Regions from separate parts of the Photobacterium sp. GSS17 genome, predicted to be linked through region 2. Evidence: predicted binding sites of a transcription regulator. Region 2 holds the regulator's gene; the other holds the start of a gene.

Region 1 (8,126 bases), 640 kb from region 2:
TTTATCACGTTGATCAACAGAATCAGGTACGCTCAGGCTTCGCGGTAGAAAAGAGATATTGGATAAGCAGTAGAGGCGAGTGCGAAGAACACGCAGTGAAAAATATCGAATGGCTTTTATGAAGCTACACGTGTAGTGAGATGCTCTGCCAGAGAGCCAGAGAGCCAGAGAGCCAGAGAGCCAGAGAGCCAGAGAGCCAGAGAGCCAGAGAGCCAGAGAGCCAGAGAGCGGATTCCTAAGCTGAATCAATGGCAGTGAAAACAACTTGCGCTAGGATACGGCGCATAAAAATGCCGACTATGCCTGATTAGGAGTAACACATGGAACAGAATTTTTGCCCGGAATGCCAAACGGAAATGCATTGGCATGACAATCATTACCACTGCGAGGACTGCGGTAAAAATTGGCGAAAGCAAGCGTACTGCCCGGACTGTGCAGCCCAGTTGGAAAAGCTGGCAGCCTGCGGTGCCGCCAGTTATTTTTGTAATCAGTGCAATGAGTTGAAGTCTAAATCCAGAATCCGGATTGAGTTTGTCAGGGCCGAATAGCCTCCATCAACCCTGACGGGACACATGGGGTTAATGGACACAGATTGATGGGCTTCAGATTAACGGGAAGACGACTCGCTGACCACAGAACTTATCTCGCCGTCGGCCAGTCGGGTATGAATCGTGTCACCGACCGACACCTGACTGCTGTTGCGAACCACTGTGCCGCTACTGTCGCGGGTGATGGAATATCCCCGTCCCAGTGTTGCCAGCGGGCTGACCGCTTCCAGTTTTTCGGCTGCCATTGCCAGTCGGTGGCCAGAGGCGACCAAGCGACGATCCATGGCTTCCTGCAGCCTATCTTCCAGCCGGTGGAGCTGGTTCTGTTTGGTTGCCAGCGTGCGGGCAGGAGAGTGCAGCGCCAGTTTGTAATTGTATTGCTCCAATTGCTGCTGGTAACGGGCCATGTAGCGTTGCATGGTGTGACCAAGGCGTCCGGTCAGCTCATCCAGTTGCTGTTGTTGCTGGTTCAGGCGAACTTGCGGATGCTGGCGGTCCAGCCTGTGCTGCAGGCGAATAGCCTGGGCGAGGCGTTCAGACATGTAGTGGCGCATAGCGCTTTGCAGTTGTTGCTGTCGCTGGCGTATCTGCTGGGTCTGGTGGGTCATATCCCGGCTTATCAGCTCAGCGGCTGCTGAAGGGGTCGGTGCGCGTACGTCCGCGACAAAGTCAGCAATCGTCACGTCCACTTCGTGGCCGACGGCGCTTACAATTGGGATTTGACTGGCTGCGATAGTGCGGGCCACGATTTCTTCGTTGAACGCCCACAAATCTTCCAAAGAGCCACCGCCACGCCCCACAATCAGGACATCACATTCCTGGCGGGCATTTGCCCGGCCGATAGCCTGCGCAATTGAAATGGCTGCTCCTTCACCCTGTACCATGGTCGGGTAAATTACAACCGGCAGGCTGGGATCCCGGCGTTTTAGTACCTGTAAAATATCATGCAGTGCAGCACCGGTTTTAGAGGTAATAATCCCGACCCGGCGAGGTAAATCCGGCAGCGTTTTTTTCAGCGACTGAGCAAACAGACCTTCGGCGGCCAGTGCCATTTTCAGCTGTTCAAATTGTTGCTGCAGTCGACCATCACCTTCCGGTTGCATGCTTTCGATGATCAGTTGGTAGTCCCCACGAGGTTCATACAGCGACAATCGCGCTTTGACCAGAACCTGGGTCCCATTGGCCGGTTTGAAGGTGACCCGTCGGTTTGTGCCCTTGAACATGGCACATTTCACCTGAGCACGGGAGTCCTTCAGGGTGAAATACCAGTGGCCGGAGACCGGCATCGACAGGTTAGACAGTTCACCAACCAGCCAGACAACTCCCATTTCGTTCTCAAGGATCAGTCTGACCTGAGCGTTCAGGCTGGAAACGGTATAAATGCGATCGTTGTTCTGAGTTTGGGGAGAAAATAGGGTCACGCGGCAGAAAACCTGTAGTCGGAGGCTTAGGCGGGTGCGGAAAACGAGAGAAGATATCGTTTGCTATTTTTTGGGCAGATCTGTGGACAGATCTTGGTCGTAAAACGGCGACCGCAACACCGGAAACTTAACCGAAATATATTACAGATCAAGGGAAAATAATCAATAAAAAAATCAAAAAAAATTCTAGCCAAACGTTTGCACCCTACGTATAATTCGTTCGCAATATTTTATCCTTCTTTAAACCTCTACTTGGTGTGAGATATTGCAATGTTACGAATCAAACAAGAAGCTTTGACTTTCGACGATGTTCTGCTGGTTCCAGCCCATTCAACTGTACTGCCTAACACTGCCGATCTGCGCACCCGTCTGACGAAAGACATTTCGCTGAACATCCCTATGGTGTCAGCGTCAATGGATACCGTCACTGAAGGTCGCCTGGCGATTGCCCTTGCCCAGGAAGGTGGCATTGGCTTCATCCACAAAAACATGTCCATTGAGCAGCAGGCTCGTGAAGTTCGCATGGTGAAAAAGTTCGAAGCGGGTGTGGTATCAGAACCTGTCACCGTGAAACCAGACAACACCATCGAAGATGTGAAGCGCCTGACTGAAGAAAACGGCTTTGCCGGTTACCCGGTAGTGACTGGTAACAACGAACTGGTGGGTATTATTACCGGCCGTGACGTTCGTTTCGTGACCGACCTTTCCCTGAAAGTAGAAGATGTGATGACGCCAAAAGGTAAACTGGCGGCTGCCAAAGAAGGCGCATCACGTGAAGAAGTAGAAAAAATCATGCAGCAGCACCGTGTTGAAAAAGTGCTGCTGGTTAACGACAGCTTCCAGCTGCGCGGCATGATCACGGCAAAAGACTTCCAGAAAGCAGAGCGTAAGCCTAATGCGTGTAAAGACGAGTTCGGTCGTCTGCGTGTGGGCGCAGCGGTGGGTGCCGGTGCCGGTAACGAAGAGCGTGTGAAAGCGCTGGTTGAAGCGGGTGTTGACGTACTGCTGATTGACTCTTCTCACGGCCACTCTGAAGGGGTTCTGCAGCGTATTCGCGAAACCCGTACTGCCTACCCGAACCTGCCAATCGTAGGCGGTAACGTAGCGACGGCAGAAGGTGCTCGTGCCCTGATTGAAGCTGGTGTCAGTGCTGTGAAAGTGGGTATCGGCCCAGGCTCAATCTGTACCACTCGTATCGTGACCGGTGTGGGTGTTCCGCAAATTACAGCTATCGCTGATGCAGCGGCCGTAGCGAACGAATACGACATTCCGGTAATCGCAGACGGCGGTATCCGTTTCTCCGGCGACATGTGTAAAGCCATTGCGGCTGGTGCATCCTGTGTGATGGTCGGTTCAATGTTCGCCGGTACGGAAGAAGCACCGGGTGAAGTAGAGCTGTACCAGGGCCGTGCTTATAAATCTTACCGCGGCATGGGCTCTCTGGGCGCGATGTCAAAAGGTTCTTCAGACCGTTACTTCCAGACTGACAATGCGGCAGACAAACTGGTACCGGAAGGTATCGAAGGTCGTGTGGCGTACAAAGGTCACCTGAAAGAAATCGTTCACCAGCAACTGGGCGGCCTGCGTTCAAGCATGGGTCTGACCGGTTCGGCAACCATCGAAGAGCTGCGTACTAAAGCGGAATTTGTTCGTATCTCTGGTGCTGGCATGAAAGAGTCTCACGTTCACGATGTGACGATTACAAAAGAAGCACCTAACTACCGTCTGGGCTAATCGCTACGCAACGAATTGCGAAAACGTTTGCCTAACTAAAAAACTCGTATAAGATCGGGGGCGTTTTTTAGCCCCCACCTTCCACTGATTTTTGAGACAGCCTGAAATGAGCACGACCACAAATATTCATGACCAACGTATCCTGATTCTGGACTTTGGTTCTCAGTACACGCAGCTAATCGCACGTCGTATCCGTGAAATTGGCGTTTACTGTGAACTGTGGAGCTGGGACGTCGATGAAGCCGATATCCGCGACTTCAATCCGAACGGTATTATCCTGTCAGGCGGTCCGGAAAGTGTGACCGAAGCCGGCTCTCCTCGTGCCCCTCAATATGTGTTTGAAGCGGGTGTACCGGTATTTGGTGTGTGCTACGGCATGCAGACCATGGCTGAGCAGCTGGGCGGTAAAGTTGCTGGTTCAACCGAGCGTGAATTTGGTTATGCGCAGGTGAAAATTGTTGAGCCAACAGACTTCTTCCACAACATTGAAGATGCGCTGTCTGATGACGGTCAGGCGCTGCTGGACGTTTGGATGAGCCACGGTGATAAAGTGGTTGAAATCCCGTCTGACTTCGTCAAAGTGGCTGAAACTGAGACGTGTCCTTACGCTGCGATGGCGAACGTAGAGAAGCATTTCTACGGTGTACAGTTCCACCCGGAAGTGACTCACACTCGTCAGGGCATGCGCATTATCGAAAACTTCGTTCTGGGCATCTGTGGCTGTGAGAAGCTGTGGACTTCCGAGAACATCATCGAAGACGCTATTGCACGTATCAAAGAGCAAGTGGGCGATGATGAAGTGATCCTGGGCCTGTCAGGCGGTGTGGATTCTTCCGTTGTTGCAATGCTGGTGCACCGTGCCATCGGTGACAAACTGACTTGTGTTTTCGTTGACAACGGCCTGCTGCGTCTTAATGAAGGCCACCAGGTAATGGAAATGTTTGGCGACCACTTCGGCCTGAACATTGTTCACGTTAATGCTGAAGATCGTTTCCTGTCTGCACTGGAAGGTGTGGATGAGCCAGAAGCCAAACGTAAAATCATCGGCCGCGTGTTTGTTGAAGTCTTCGATGAAGAAGCGGGTAAACTGGAGAACGCGAAGTGGCTGGCACAAGGCACAATCTATCCGGATGTGATTGAGTCTGCGGCATCGAAGACCGGTAAAGCGCACGTGATCAAGTCTCACCACAACGTGGGCGGTCTGCCGGATGATATGGAAATGGGTCTGGTTGAGCCGCTGAAAGAGCTGTTCAAAGACGAAGTGCGTAAGATCGGTCTGGAACTGGGTCTGCCGTACAATATGCTGTACCGTCACCCGTTCCCGGGTCCAGGTCTGGGCGTACGTGTACTGGGCGAAGTGAAGAAAGAGTACTGTGACCTGCTGCGCCGTGCTGACGCTATCTTCATTGAAGAACTGCATAAAGCGGATCTGTACAACAAAGTTTCTCAGGCCTTCACTGTCTTCCTGCCAGTACGCTCTGTGGGCGTTATGGGCGATGGTCGTAAGTACGACTGGGTAGTATCACTGCGTGCTGTTGAAACGATTGATTTCATGACTGCGCACTGGGCACACCTGCCATACGACTTCCTGGGTAAAGTGTCTAACCGTATTATCAATGAAGTAAACGGCATTTCCCGTGTGGTTTACGACATTTCTGGTAAGCCGCCAGCAACCATCGAGTGGGAATAATTTCCCAACCGGAAACGTCTGGCACTAACAGGCACTAAATCATATCTAAGTCCGCATAATTGCGGACTTTTTTTGTTTTGGTCTTAGTCATTTTTGGCAATATCTGGCAACGCCAAGCACGGTTTAACCGTGGTATTTTGATGGGTATGATTCATCAGTAATGCCATGGATTACGCCCGATACCATGCTGGCATGATCAGAGAACAAATTGAGGTTCAGACCACTACAATAACTTTTCAAGCCATAACAGGAATGCTTCGTGTGTCCTAGTGTCATATTTTTCTTTGTCAGGGCAGTAAAAGCAAAATTCAGTATCTACGGGATTTGAATTAAACGAATGAAAAATGCCAGCCGTGATAAGAGGAGCGGTTAAGGTGGTTGAACAAAAGACCAGGGCTTTTCCTAATAAGGCTTCCTGAATCCCAATAAGTTCTTGATCATAGGTGACATACTCAACCTTGCTCTGTTCAATTCCATTCTTTTCCAGCCATGCGTGGACGGGCGCTGGTGGTAGTTTCCGGTTTTTCCACCTGGTGGAAATAATCTTAAACCTGTCAGCCTTACTCGAAAAGTCGAGATAGGACGGGGTTCCAAAGGCATCAAATTTTTCATGTTTCAGAATGTCAGATGTTTTTACGGACTCCGTACTACCAAATCGGATCGGCAGAGTATTAGGGTAATTATCGAATGATTCTCCTGTCGACACGTCTATCAAAACGCCTGGATGTAAGCGCATATACTCTTCGATAGCCGGGATCAGCCTCATGGAGGCGAGAGCCGTCGTGGTCGAAATCAGAATGTTATTGCCGGAGAACTTAATTTCGTCTATTGCCATCGCAATAGTACGGAATCCGCTGGTTGCAGCCAGGGCTAATTTTTTCCCAGCTTCGGTCAATTCAATCTTCCGTACTTTTCGATGAAAGAGAGACACATTCAGACGGCTTTCGAGATTCTGTACATGATGAGAAATCGCTGTTGGGGTTAGTGACAGTTCATGGGCGGCAGCTTTAAAGCTTCCGTGGCGGGCGGCTGACTCAAACGCTTTAAGTGCTTGTAATGAAACCTGCATCAGGCATGACCATGTGGTTGTTTTTGCGCCATTATAGATGAGTTTAACGCATCTATAATGACATTTATCTCGTTTGTTGGCGGGTTGTGGGGTGAGTATAGTTTTGGTGTTTTAATTAACCAAGGAAATGAAATGACATCTTTACTTCACATTGATTCCAGCGTCAGAGCGGCGAGTAACGAGAACCCGGGGCATAATTCCATCTCGAAAAATATTGCCATTCAGTTCACAGAGGCGTGGAGAAAAGTACATACCACAAATCAGTATATTTACCGGGATGTCGGTATGCATCCGCCCGAGTTCATCAATCAGAACTGGATAGGGGCGGTGTTCACCCCAGAAGAACGGCAAACAGAGAATCAAAGGGCTCTGCTTGAGCTATCCGACAAACTGATTCAGGAAGTCGCCCAGGCCGATATCATTGTCATTTCATCTCCGATGTACAACTACGGTATGCCTGCCCACCTTAAAGCCTGGTTTGATCAGATCATACGTATTAACAAAACGTTTGACTTTGACCTTTCTCGCGGGGATTTCCCGTTGAAGCCACTGTTCAGTGGCAAAACGCTGGTGATCATTACTTCCAGTGGAGAGTTTGGGTTTGAAAAAGGCGGAATACGAGAAGAGCATGGTCACCTAGTGCCTCATCTCCGCACTTTAAGTAAATATTTAGGCGTTGATACGATTTATGAAATCGCTGCTGAATATCAGGAATTTGGGGACAAAAGACACACGAAGTCTCTTAATGACGCGATGGAGAGGGCGAGGAAACTCGGGCAGGAATTGGCGAATAAAGTCGGCTCTCCGTTCCGGGAATAATCCCGCACTAAGCGTGCTTGCTGAACAGAAAAATGAAGAGGCCTCCGAGCCTCTGTTTTTCGTCTCTGTTCCGGAAAGTACTCCTATAGTGAGGAACCTATGTTAACTGTGATGTTTTGCTGTGAAGCTAAGTTGTTTTGTTATTGTTGGTGTAATGTTTTGTATTAATATTTCATTACAAAATCTATGGGAACTATTTTATTGTTAACTAGCATAACGCACTTTTTGTGCGGCGCTTTTTATTACAATCCGAAGGAGGCCTGTGAACGGCTACTGCCGGGGCGGCTGACGAAGAACGATAAAAGCGTCGCAAATTAACAACATCATCTGTTTCCATGGAGCTCCCATGAGTGATCAAGCTGTAAAAGAGGCACTGGATACACCACCCAGTGCAATGGATAAATTCCTCAATTTTATTGAAAAAGCGGGTAACAAAATCCCTGACCCGGCTTTGCTGTTTTTTTGGGGACTACTGATTGTATGGGGCTTGTCGGCACTCCTTTCTCAGTTCGAGTTCGGACTGATCCATCCTGTTACAGGCCAGGCAATTGAGATTAACAACCTACTGACGGGACAATCCCTGTCGAGCTTCCTCGCGGGAATGGTGAAAACCTTCACCGGTTTTGCGCCACTGGGCATCGTTCTGGTTGCCATGCTTGGGGTAGGGGTAGCAGAAGCATCCGGGTTTATTAACACCGGCCTGAAAAAGATGCTGAACATCACGCCGGCGAAATTGTTGACGCCGACACTGATTTTAGTGGCTATCGTTTCCCATACCGCGGCAGATGCCGGTTATGTGCTGGTGATTCCTCTGGGCGGGATTATTTTCCATGCTGCCGGTCGCC
Region 2 (8,126 bases):
CGTGATAACTTTCTTTTTATTGATGGCGGGCTTTTTGTCCACCACAGGTTTATTCGTCATAACGGCTTCCTGTTAGCATCCTTGTCGGCCTGAACGGTGTTTGTGGTCGGAGTTGTGTCAGATTCTGAAGCCGAAGGCTGAATGGGTAGCGAACAGAAGCCTTGCTCTGGTACATCCAGCGCAGTATTGAACTTGGCCGACAAGTTCTGGAAGGCAATCAGGGCAGTGAGCTCTACTAAGGCATCTTCGTCGAACCACTGTTTAAGACTAACCAGCATGGAATCCGTGACTCGTTGCCCGGTGACAGTGACGGCTTCCACATAGGTCAGAACGGCATGTTCACATTCATCAAAATGCTCACTTTGTTGCCAATGTGCCAGCGCTTTGATTTTCTCGACAGACTGGCAACGTTCTGCCAGTCGCATGCCGTTGGCATCGACACAGAAGGCACAATCATTGAGTTGGGAGACCCGGACACACACCAGCGAGCGAATCACCGGGGAGAGGGGAGAAGAACGGCGATCCAGATAACCAAAAAATCCGGCGACCAGCCAAAATAAAGGCGGACGTCTACCCCACAGTAAAGCAGGATTCAGCACTTTGCCGAAGTGCCGCTGTTGGAGCCAGAGCAGGGGTCTGATCAGAACGGAGTAACGCTTTTTAGCCGAAATACGCACAGGAACCTCTTTTTCGTCGGTGTGTCGTGTAACTGTCTGAGTCCAATATAAAGATCATGGATCATTTTATCGGTAAATATCAGACAAAGACCTGATAAAGAGGTAAAAAATTTCAGTCGCTAATGAAAATAGCAGAAATCAGGATTGATCGATGGAAATTCGTACAGGAATGGATTGCGGCTGGTTAGCCACCTGATTGCGACTGCTTGGTGCATCGGTGATCAGAATATAGCCACAAGCGATAATCGGGGCGACAGACAACAACATGGTTTTACCAATATGGTAATTACGATACCAATACTTTCTAGCGCGGATTTTGAGGAGTAGTCCCCAGACGAATAAAGTGACGTTTAACACGGTAATCGACAGTAACACATCATGCATAGCCACCGGTGAAGCCACTTGTTGGCTGACCAATAAATAGACAACCACAGGCGGAAGCAGGCTAATAAGAACCACCGCTCGCATCAGGCGTGGCCATTTGCCAAACTTATCCTTGAACATCTGTTCATTTTGTCCTGGGAAAGGTTGGGAATAGTTCATATAACCTCCGGTGTTTTACATCCGGCTAATTCTACAATTGCCCTCATTGAATAAAAGTGTGTTGCCGAATTAATAAGCAGCTTTGTGAGTTAATTCAATGTTTGACAGGGAATGACATTATTCTGTCATTGCAGAGCCAAAAATATGTTGGGAATAAAAAAGAGATCCGAAGATCTCTTTTATATGTGTTAGGTTGCGATTAACTTAATTTCGCAAGAAGTTCTGAGCGCCGCTCTTTCGGGATAACAGACCAGTGCTTGCCACTGATTGCTCCTTCCAAAGCCCACAGTAAGTCGATACTTACTTCGCCTTCATGAGTGCTCTGTAGCGCTTTATACGCATTCAGGGCACCGGCTTCGTACAGCTCATCCACTGTGGTTATTCCGGCTTTTTTCAACATCCTCTCATTCGCCAGGCGAAGATTGGGTAAATCTTTGATTCGATTGGGAGAGGTGTTATTTTTTATTTCTTTATCTGCTTTAGCGGCAGATAAAGACAATTTCGCCTGAGCCAGAATTTTATCAGTATCGTCCCACCACTCTTCAGGAATGGCATAATGTTTGGTTACAACAGGAAAGCCACGTTTCTTATATACATAAGGTTTCATTCCTGCGGATTTATATTCCTTTTCATTGTCGGCATTCGCCCGTAAATGCAGTTTGTCATTTACCACGAGTGCAAACATTGTTTCGCCAGAAAATATGCCAAAGCCGCCAAACATTGAGCGTGATTTGACGTTATCGAAATTATTAAAAAGGCGTAATGAATCTTTGAGTACTGGTTTGTCCATGCGTCTTCTCGGTGAATTGTTACTAGGTCACCTAACAACGAGCGAGGATTCAAGAATAGCAGAGTTGTAAAACGAACTGTCAGGGAAAAGTGAAATTATTTCCTGATGTTATCTGCTATATCCATCGGCAACCCCGCTACCATAAGTTGACTGCTTTAAAAATAAAACTGCCTACTCTTAGGCCGGAAGCTTTGCGTCCCTACCTTTCGATAGGTTTGCCTTGTTCGTGACACCTAAAGCATATCTCAGAAGATTATTTTGAACTTGCTCCCAACTTTTAAAGTGTGATATTGCTCCCAGTAATATCTCACAATTTTTATAGTGATATACTTCTAATGTTGTGAATTTATTACTGTTTAAGTCAAAAGTGGTACAAAAAAACCGGAGATAAAAATCTCCGGTTTGTCATACATTTGTCATCAAGTTATGCATATCAGCTGTTCAGGTTACGCACTGATTTGCGAACGACCAGTTCTGGTATCATTTCAAAAACCTGATGCTCGTGTTCTTTGTTCTTCACGCGATCCATCAGAATCTCAACCGCACTCTTACCCAAACGGCGTTTAGGCTGGTGGATCGTGGTCAGTGGCGGTGAAAAATACGGTGCCAGGTCGATGTTATCGTAGCCAATGATCGACATATCGTCAGGTACACGGATACCGGCTTGCTCAAATGTACTGATCATGCCCATCGCCATGATGTCATTGAAGCAGAAAATCGCGGTTGGACGCTTTTCCATTGCCATAAATGTGTTGGCCGCTTTTACCGCAGATTCACATTCGAAGTCACCTTCCAGAATCCAGTCTTCATTGATGTCTAGTCCGGCTTCTGTCATTGCCTTGCGGAAACCTTTCAGGCGTTCGCGACAGGCCGCTTTTTCTGCGTGGCCAGTCAGACAGCCAATTTCCTTATGACCGTGCTCAATAAAGAATTTGGTTGCCACGTAGCCGCCAAGTTCAGCATTGTCCTGAATTTTATCGGTGTGCGGGCTTTCCGGACCCCAGTCCATGATCACCATCGGCAGATCTTTCTGGCGCTCCAGCAGTTCCAATAGTTGCTCGTCAAGATCCGAACACATCACCAGCAGGCCATCTACCCGTTTTTCGGCCAGCATACGCAGGTAATCTCTTTGCTTTTCCAGGTTACCTTCGGTGTTACACAGAATCAGCGTATAGCCTTCACCGTAGCAATATTCTTCAACGCCGTGGACAACTTCAGCGAAAAACGGGTTGGTCGATTTGGTTACCAGCATGCCGATGGTGCGGGTTGTATTGCACTTCAGGCTTCGTGCTACGGCACTTGGTGCGTAGTTCAGCTCTTCAACCGCCGCGAGAACTTTCTTCTGTGTTGCTTCAGCCACGAAGCGTGTTTTGTTGATCACGTGTGAAACGGTGGTGGTTGAAACACCAGCCATACGTGCAACATCTTTAATCGTTGCCATAGTTATTCTTCTAGTGAATGGGTCCGCAGACCTTTAAATTGAATGCATTACCTAAGAGGACAGTGATGAGTTGCGATGTCAGGGATGCCATTCACTATTCTGTTAGGTGGAATTACCAGAAACGCCAAAAGGCCGCATCTCGAACGGGCGGCTTCATCTCTGATAACAAAAAATCGTACCCGCGCTAATAAAACGCGTTGCATGGATCATTTGCATTGTTTAATCGCTTGCGATCACATTTTACTGAGTGTGGCCAATAGTGCAATGTTTCTGGCCAAAGTCATGGATATTAATTGACAGTTATCAATATTTTGCTTGTAACAAGGCTCTACGCTGCAATTTATTGTTATGGTAATAACTTGATTTGAAACAAATTTAATATCCTGCAATAAATCAGTTTGCATGGAATAAAAATACCGGTTGTGCTTGCTGCGCGACAACCGGTACTAATTTCGCTCAATCAACGATGTTTCCGCTCTTATAAAACCGTGGTCTTTTCACTTGAAGCGGCGTTATCACTCTGCTTCACGAGGTTTGATTGATAGTAATAGCGGCTCTGTTTTCTGCCTTTTTTCTGTCTGCGTTTTCACCGGCCGGTAACACGACAGGGTAGCCGTCGACCGGGTGGTGGCTGATGCATACCGGCCAGCCATATACGGTTTCAATGAGCGATTCGCTTAACGCATGCTGCGGGCTACCATCTGCCTGGATTTTGCCGTTGTTCATGATAACTAACCGGTCAGCGTACTGAGCAGCAAGGTTCAGATCATGGATGACGACGATGACCGCCGCGCCGGCCCGAGCCATGTCTCTGGCGACGCGTAACGTGTTGTGCTGATGCGCCAGATCTAACGCTGAGGTCGGTTCATCAAGCATCAGAACGCACTGTTCGCCCGCCTGACTTAATTGTGTCAGCACGCGGGCAAAATGAACCCGCTGTTTTTCTCCGCCGGATAAGGTCGGGTACAGACGTGAAGACAGGGCAGTCACGTCTACCTGCGCCATTTTTTCACTGGCAATTTTTCGGGTACGGGCCTGCGAGATATTGAGAGGCAAAGCCCCCAGAGCCACCACTTCTTCAGCCGTGAAGGCAAATGTCAGACTGCTGTGCTGCGGCAGGATGCCGAGATGCTGAGCCAGCTGATGGGGTGGCCAGTTTTGTCGGTTGCGGCCGAAATAGCAGATTTCCCCTGGCACGCTCCGTTCACCACACAGAACTTTCAGCAGGGTACTTTTCCCTGCGCCGTTGGGGCCTAACAGTGCAGTCAGCTCGCCTGAGCGAATGTCGATCGAGAAGTCGTCCAGAATCACTTTGTCGCCCAGACTGAGGTTCAAACCCGTGACGCTGACTGCTACGGGCTCTGTTACCACAATTGGCTTTGTTACCAAAGACGAGCGGTTGGCCGAATCTGCTGGCTGGCGTGCAAAGGACGAAGCGTTCACGGTTGTTGGATTGTCACTCATGACAGTTTGCCCTTTTGCTTAACTAACAGTGTGATGAAAAATGGCGCGCCAATTAACGCGGTGATGATGCCAACAGGAAGCTCTGACGGTGCCGCGACAACGCGCGCCAGCATGTCAGCAATCAGGAGCAGTAAAGCGCCAAGCAAAGCGGACAGCGGAAGCAGGGTTTTGTGGTTCGGCCCGATCAGCATTCGACAAATATGGGGAACAATCAGGCCAACAAAACCGATCACCCCGGTCAGGGAAACGGCCACTCCGACGCCAGCGGCACAAAGCAGAATCAGGCTGCGTTTCAGGTGCTGGACGTTAACACCCAGGTGACGAGCTTCTGCTTCTCCCAGCAAAAAGGCATTCAGGGCGTTGGCATGGCGATCAAAAAGAACAATCAGCAGCGCCAGCGTCATATAGGCCAGAGCGATGCTGGGCCAGGTTGCGCCAGCCAGTGAGCCTAATGTCCACAATGACAGATCTCGCAGTGCCTGATCATCGGCATAGTAGTTCATCAGGCCCAGTGCTGCGCCGGACAGCGCGCCAATAGCAACCCCAGCCAGTAACATGACGGTGACGGATGTGCCATTTTTATCGGTTCCCAAAGTGTATACCAGGTACGTTGTGGCAGTGCCGCCCAGAAAAGCGAGCACGGGCACTGTGCCCAGTGTGAGCAGGTAGGGGGAAAGGGCGGCAAGCGGGGCAAAAAGCACGATTCCGACTGCGGCCCCCAGGCTTGCTCCGCCGGATACCCCAATGATGCCCGGGTCAGCCAGCGGGTTGCGGAACAACCCCTGCATCACAGCACCACACAGCGCCAGAATGGCACCGACGGCAATTCCCATCAGGGTTCGGGGCAGGCGAATTTGCTGAATGACCATACTGATATGAGTCGGCAGTTCGGTCTGCCACGGCAGAAGCGCATGGAGGCTGTCCTTGACGCTGATTGCCATTGGGCCGACCGTCATTGAGACGATCAGCGTCATTGTCAGCAAAGCCAGACCAGCCGGAAAGACCACGCGGGTTGGGAGTCGTTGTAACTGCATGTTGTGTACTACTCGGGAAAATGACTCAGGGTAGGTTGAGGGTGACTCAGAATGACTGAGGATAAAATTCGCGGTTGAGGCGTTCTGCTTCATTCAGGCTTTGTATCCCGAGTCCGCCAATCAATGCTGTACCATCAATGGTCACAACGGCTTGATTCTGTCCTGCAGGCGTGGCTGCCAGCATAGGCATTTTTTGCAGCAAGGCTTCCACACTGCCAAGCTGGCTGTAAGTACGTTCGCTGATCAGAATAATGTCCGGCTGCATCTCGACAATCGATTCCTGTGAAATCGGTTTATATGACTCAATGCTGTCGGCTGCCGGGTTAATAGCGCCAGCCAGTTGGATGACACTGTCTGCCGGGGTATGGCGACCGGCGACATTGGTTGGTCGTCCCTCGTGAATCATCAGAAATAAAACCTTTTTCGGCGTTTCTGTATTGGCCTGGTTGGCTTTAATGGCTGCTACCTTGTCTTTTACCTCTTTTTGCAGGGCTTGTGCGGTAGATTCGTGCTGAGTAAGGCGACCCACCTGCTCAATACGCACAAGCAGATCTTCGACGGTTTCACCTGAGTTGAGAACATCTACTGCCACACCGGCTTGACGCAGCAGGGTCAGCGTGGTTTGCGGTCCCATTTCACTTGAACCCAGAATACGGGTCGGGTTGAGAGAAAGCAGGCTCTCCGCCGCGAGCTGACGGTGATAACCGAGCACGGGAATGGCGGTATTGTTTACGTCTTGGTTTTTGACATATTGGTTATTGACGTATTGGCTTTTGACGTTTTGCTCTATGGCATCCGAGTTTTCAAGAGCTTGGCTGGCAACGATGAACTTACTGGTTTGATCTACGCCAACCAACTGGTCCTGCGCGCCCAATGCGTAGACCAGTTCAGTAATGGCAGAGCCGGCACTGATAATACGTTCAGCGGCAAAGCTTGTGGCCGTCGTCATGAGTAATGCGCTGGCGATGACTAGATGTTTCATAATTCTTCCTCTTCCATTACTTCGTCTGATATTACTTTTCTTCTTCCATCAATAGCTGCGTGGCTTTGATGTTGTTTTGCTGTAAAAAGGCCAGCAGTTTGAGCATGTTTTCGACCGATCCTGTTTTATCGGCTCCTATGACTACTGGCTTTTCCGGTGCGGCTTTGACAGCCTCAACCAGCTTAGTTTTAAAGGTTTCCCAGTCCTCCACAGCTGCTCCCTGCAAGGCCCAGTAAGGTGACTGAGACATCAGGTTGATCGTGATCGGATCGGCCTGTGTGGTTTGCAGTGTCCGGGTGTCGGTTTGCGGTAAATCGACTTCCAGTGATTGCAACTTCACACTGGCCGTCAGCAGCAGAAAGACCATGACGATAAAAATAATGTCGAGCAGCGGGGTAAGATCAGGCTTCAGATCGTCGTCCGTATTAATGCCTTGATGAGTACGGATCATGACTGTTCCGCCGGAGTGGCCGTACGTTGGCGGGTTGCACCCTCAAGGGTGAGCCCTTCAAGCCATAAGTTGCAATGGTTCAGGCTGTGTTCGAGCTTGGCGGTGATTTTATCTGCCCAAAGGCCCAGTAGTTGCGACCCGGTAATGGCCGGTAGCGCAATCAGAAGACCGGCGGCGGTGGTACGCATCGCAAGCCCCAGTCCATCAGCCAGATCGCCTGGCGTGACAGAGCCGGTACTGGCCGCAATACCTTTAAACATTTCAATCAGGCCAAGAACGGTGCCTAATAAACCAATCAGTGGACTGATGACACCAATTAACCCCAGCAGGCGAAGGCCGGCACGCAACTGGCTGCGTTGTTGTTGCAACCAGATACCTGCTGCGTCTTCACGTAGCGGCTTATCAAAATGGCGATGGGCAATCAGCATTGAGACCCCCCGACACAACAGAGGGCGCTGCTGTTTAAGGGAATGAGCCAGGCTATCCAGCCCGGCTTCGTCACCACGATCTTGTGCACTGAGCAGGGCATTGATTTTCCCTCGGCCGACACCGGTGCAGCGCAGAACCTGAATACTGCGCTCGACCAGAATCATGACGGTCAGTGCTGAACACAGCAGCAGAGGGCCAGTCATTATGCCGAACTGGTTTTGAAGACTTTGAAACGTGTCCATGAATTAATCCAACTTGAATCGAACAGGAATATGAACCCGATGGGCAATGGCGTGCCCATCGACAATGTGTGAG

The links. The regulator PurR, encoded in region 2, represses purine synthesis genes. The targets are predictions, from matches to a motif close to TNANGNAAACGTTTNCNTNA.
Region 1: the regulator PurR is predicted to act here: its motif matches at 2,156-2,175, upstream of guaB (IMP dehydrogenase).

Annotation. Positions count from the first base shown of each region.
Region 1 covers NZ_CP117517.1:793,392-801,517, forward strand. The annotation lists gene PGW97_RS03560 (zinc ribbon domain-containing protein) at 321-548, shown strand; gene xseA (exodeoxyribonuclease VII large subunit) at 608-1,969, opposite strand; gene guaB (IMP dehydrogenase) at 2,240-3,703, shown strand; gene guaA (glutamine-hydrolyzing GMP synthase) at 3,810-5,393, shown strand; gene PGW97_RS03580 (LysR family transcriptional regulator) at 5,617-6,462, opposite strand; gene PGW97_RS03585 (FMN-dependent NADH-azoreductase) at 6,520-7,281, shown strand; gene PGW97_RS03590 (AbgT family transporter) at 7,628-8,126, shown strand, end outside.
Region 2 covers NZ_CP117517.1:1,430,624-1,438,749, forward strand. The annotation lists gene PGW97_RS06315 (FAD-dependent oxidoreductase) at 1-24, opposite strand, end outside; gene PGW97_RS06320 (carboxymuconolactone decarboxylase family protein) at 57-677, opposite strand; gene PGW97_RS06325 (hypothetical protein) at 816-1,220, opposite strand; gene PGW97_RS06330 (TfoX/Sxy family DNA transformation protein) at 1,420-2,010, opposite strand; cyclic di-GMP riboswitch class I at 2,134-2,240, opposite strand; gene purR (HTH-type transcriptional repressor PurR) at 2,444-3,451, opposite strand; gene PGW97_RS06340 (heme ABC transporter ATP-binding protein) at 3,977-4,915, opposite strand; gene PGW97_RS06345 (FecCD family ABC transporter permease) at 4,912-5,949, opposite strand; gene PGW97_RS06350 (heme/hemin ABC transporter substrate-binding protein) at 5,996-6,931, opposite strand; gene PGW97_RS06355 (ExbD/TolR family protein) at 6,963-7,382, opposite strand; gene PGW97_RS06360 (MotA/TolQ/ExbB proton channel family protein) at 7,379-8,053, opposite strand; gene PGW97_RS06365 (energy transducer TonB) at 8,057-8,126, opposite strand, start outside.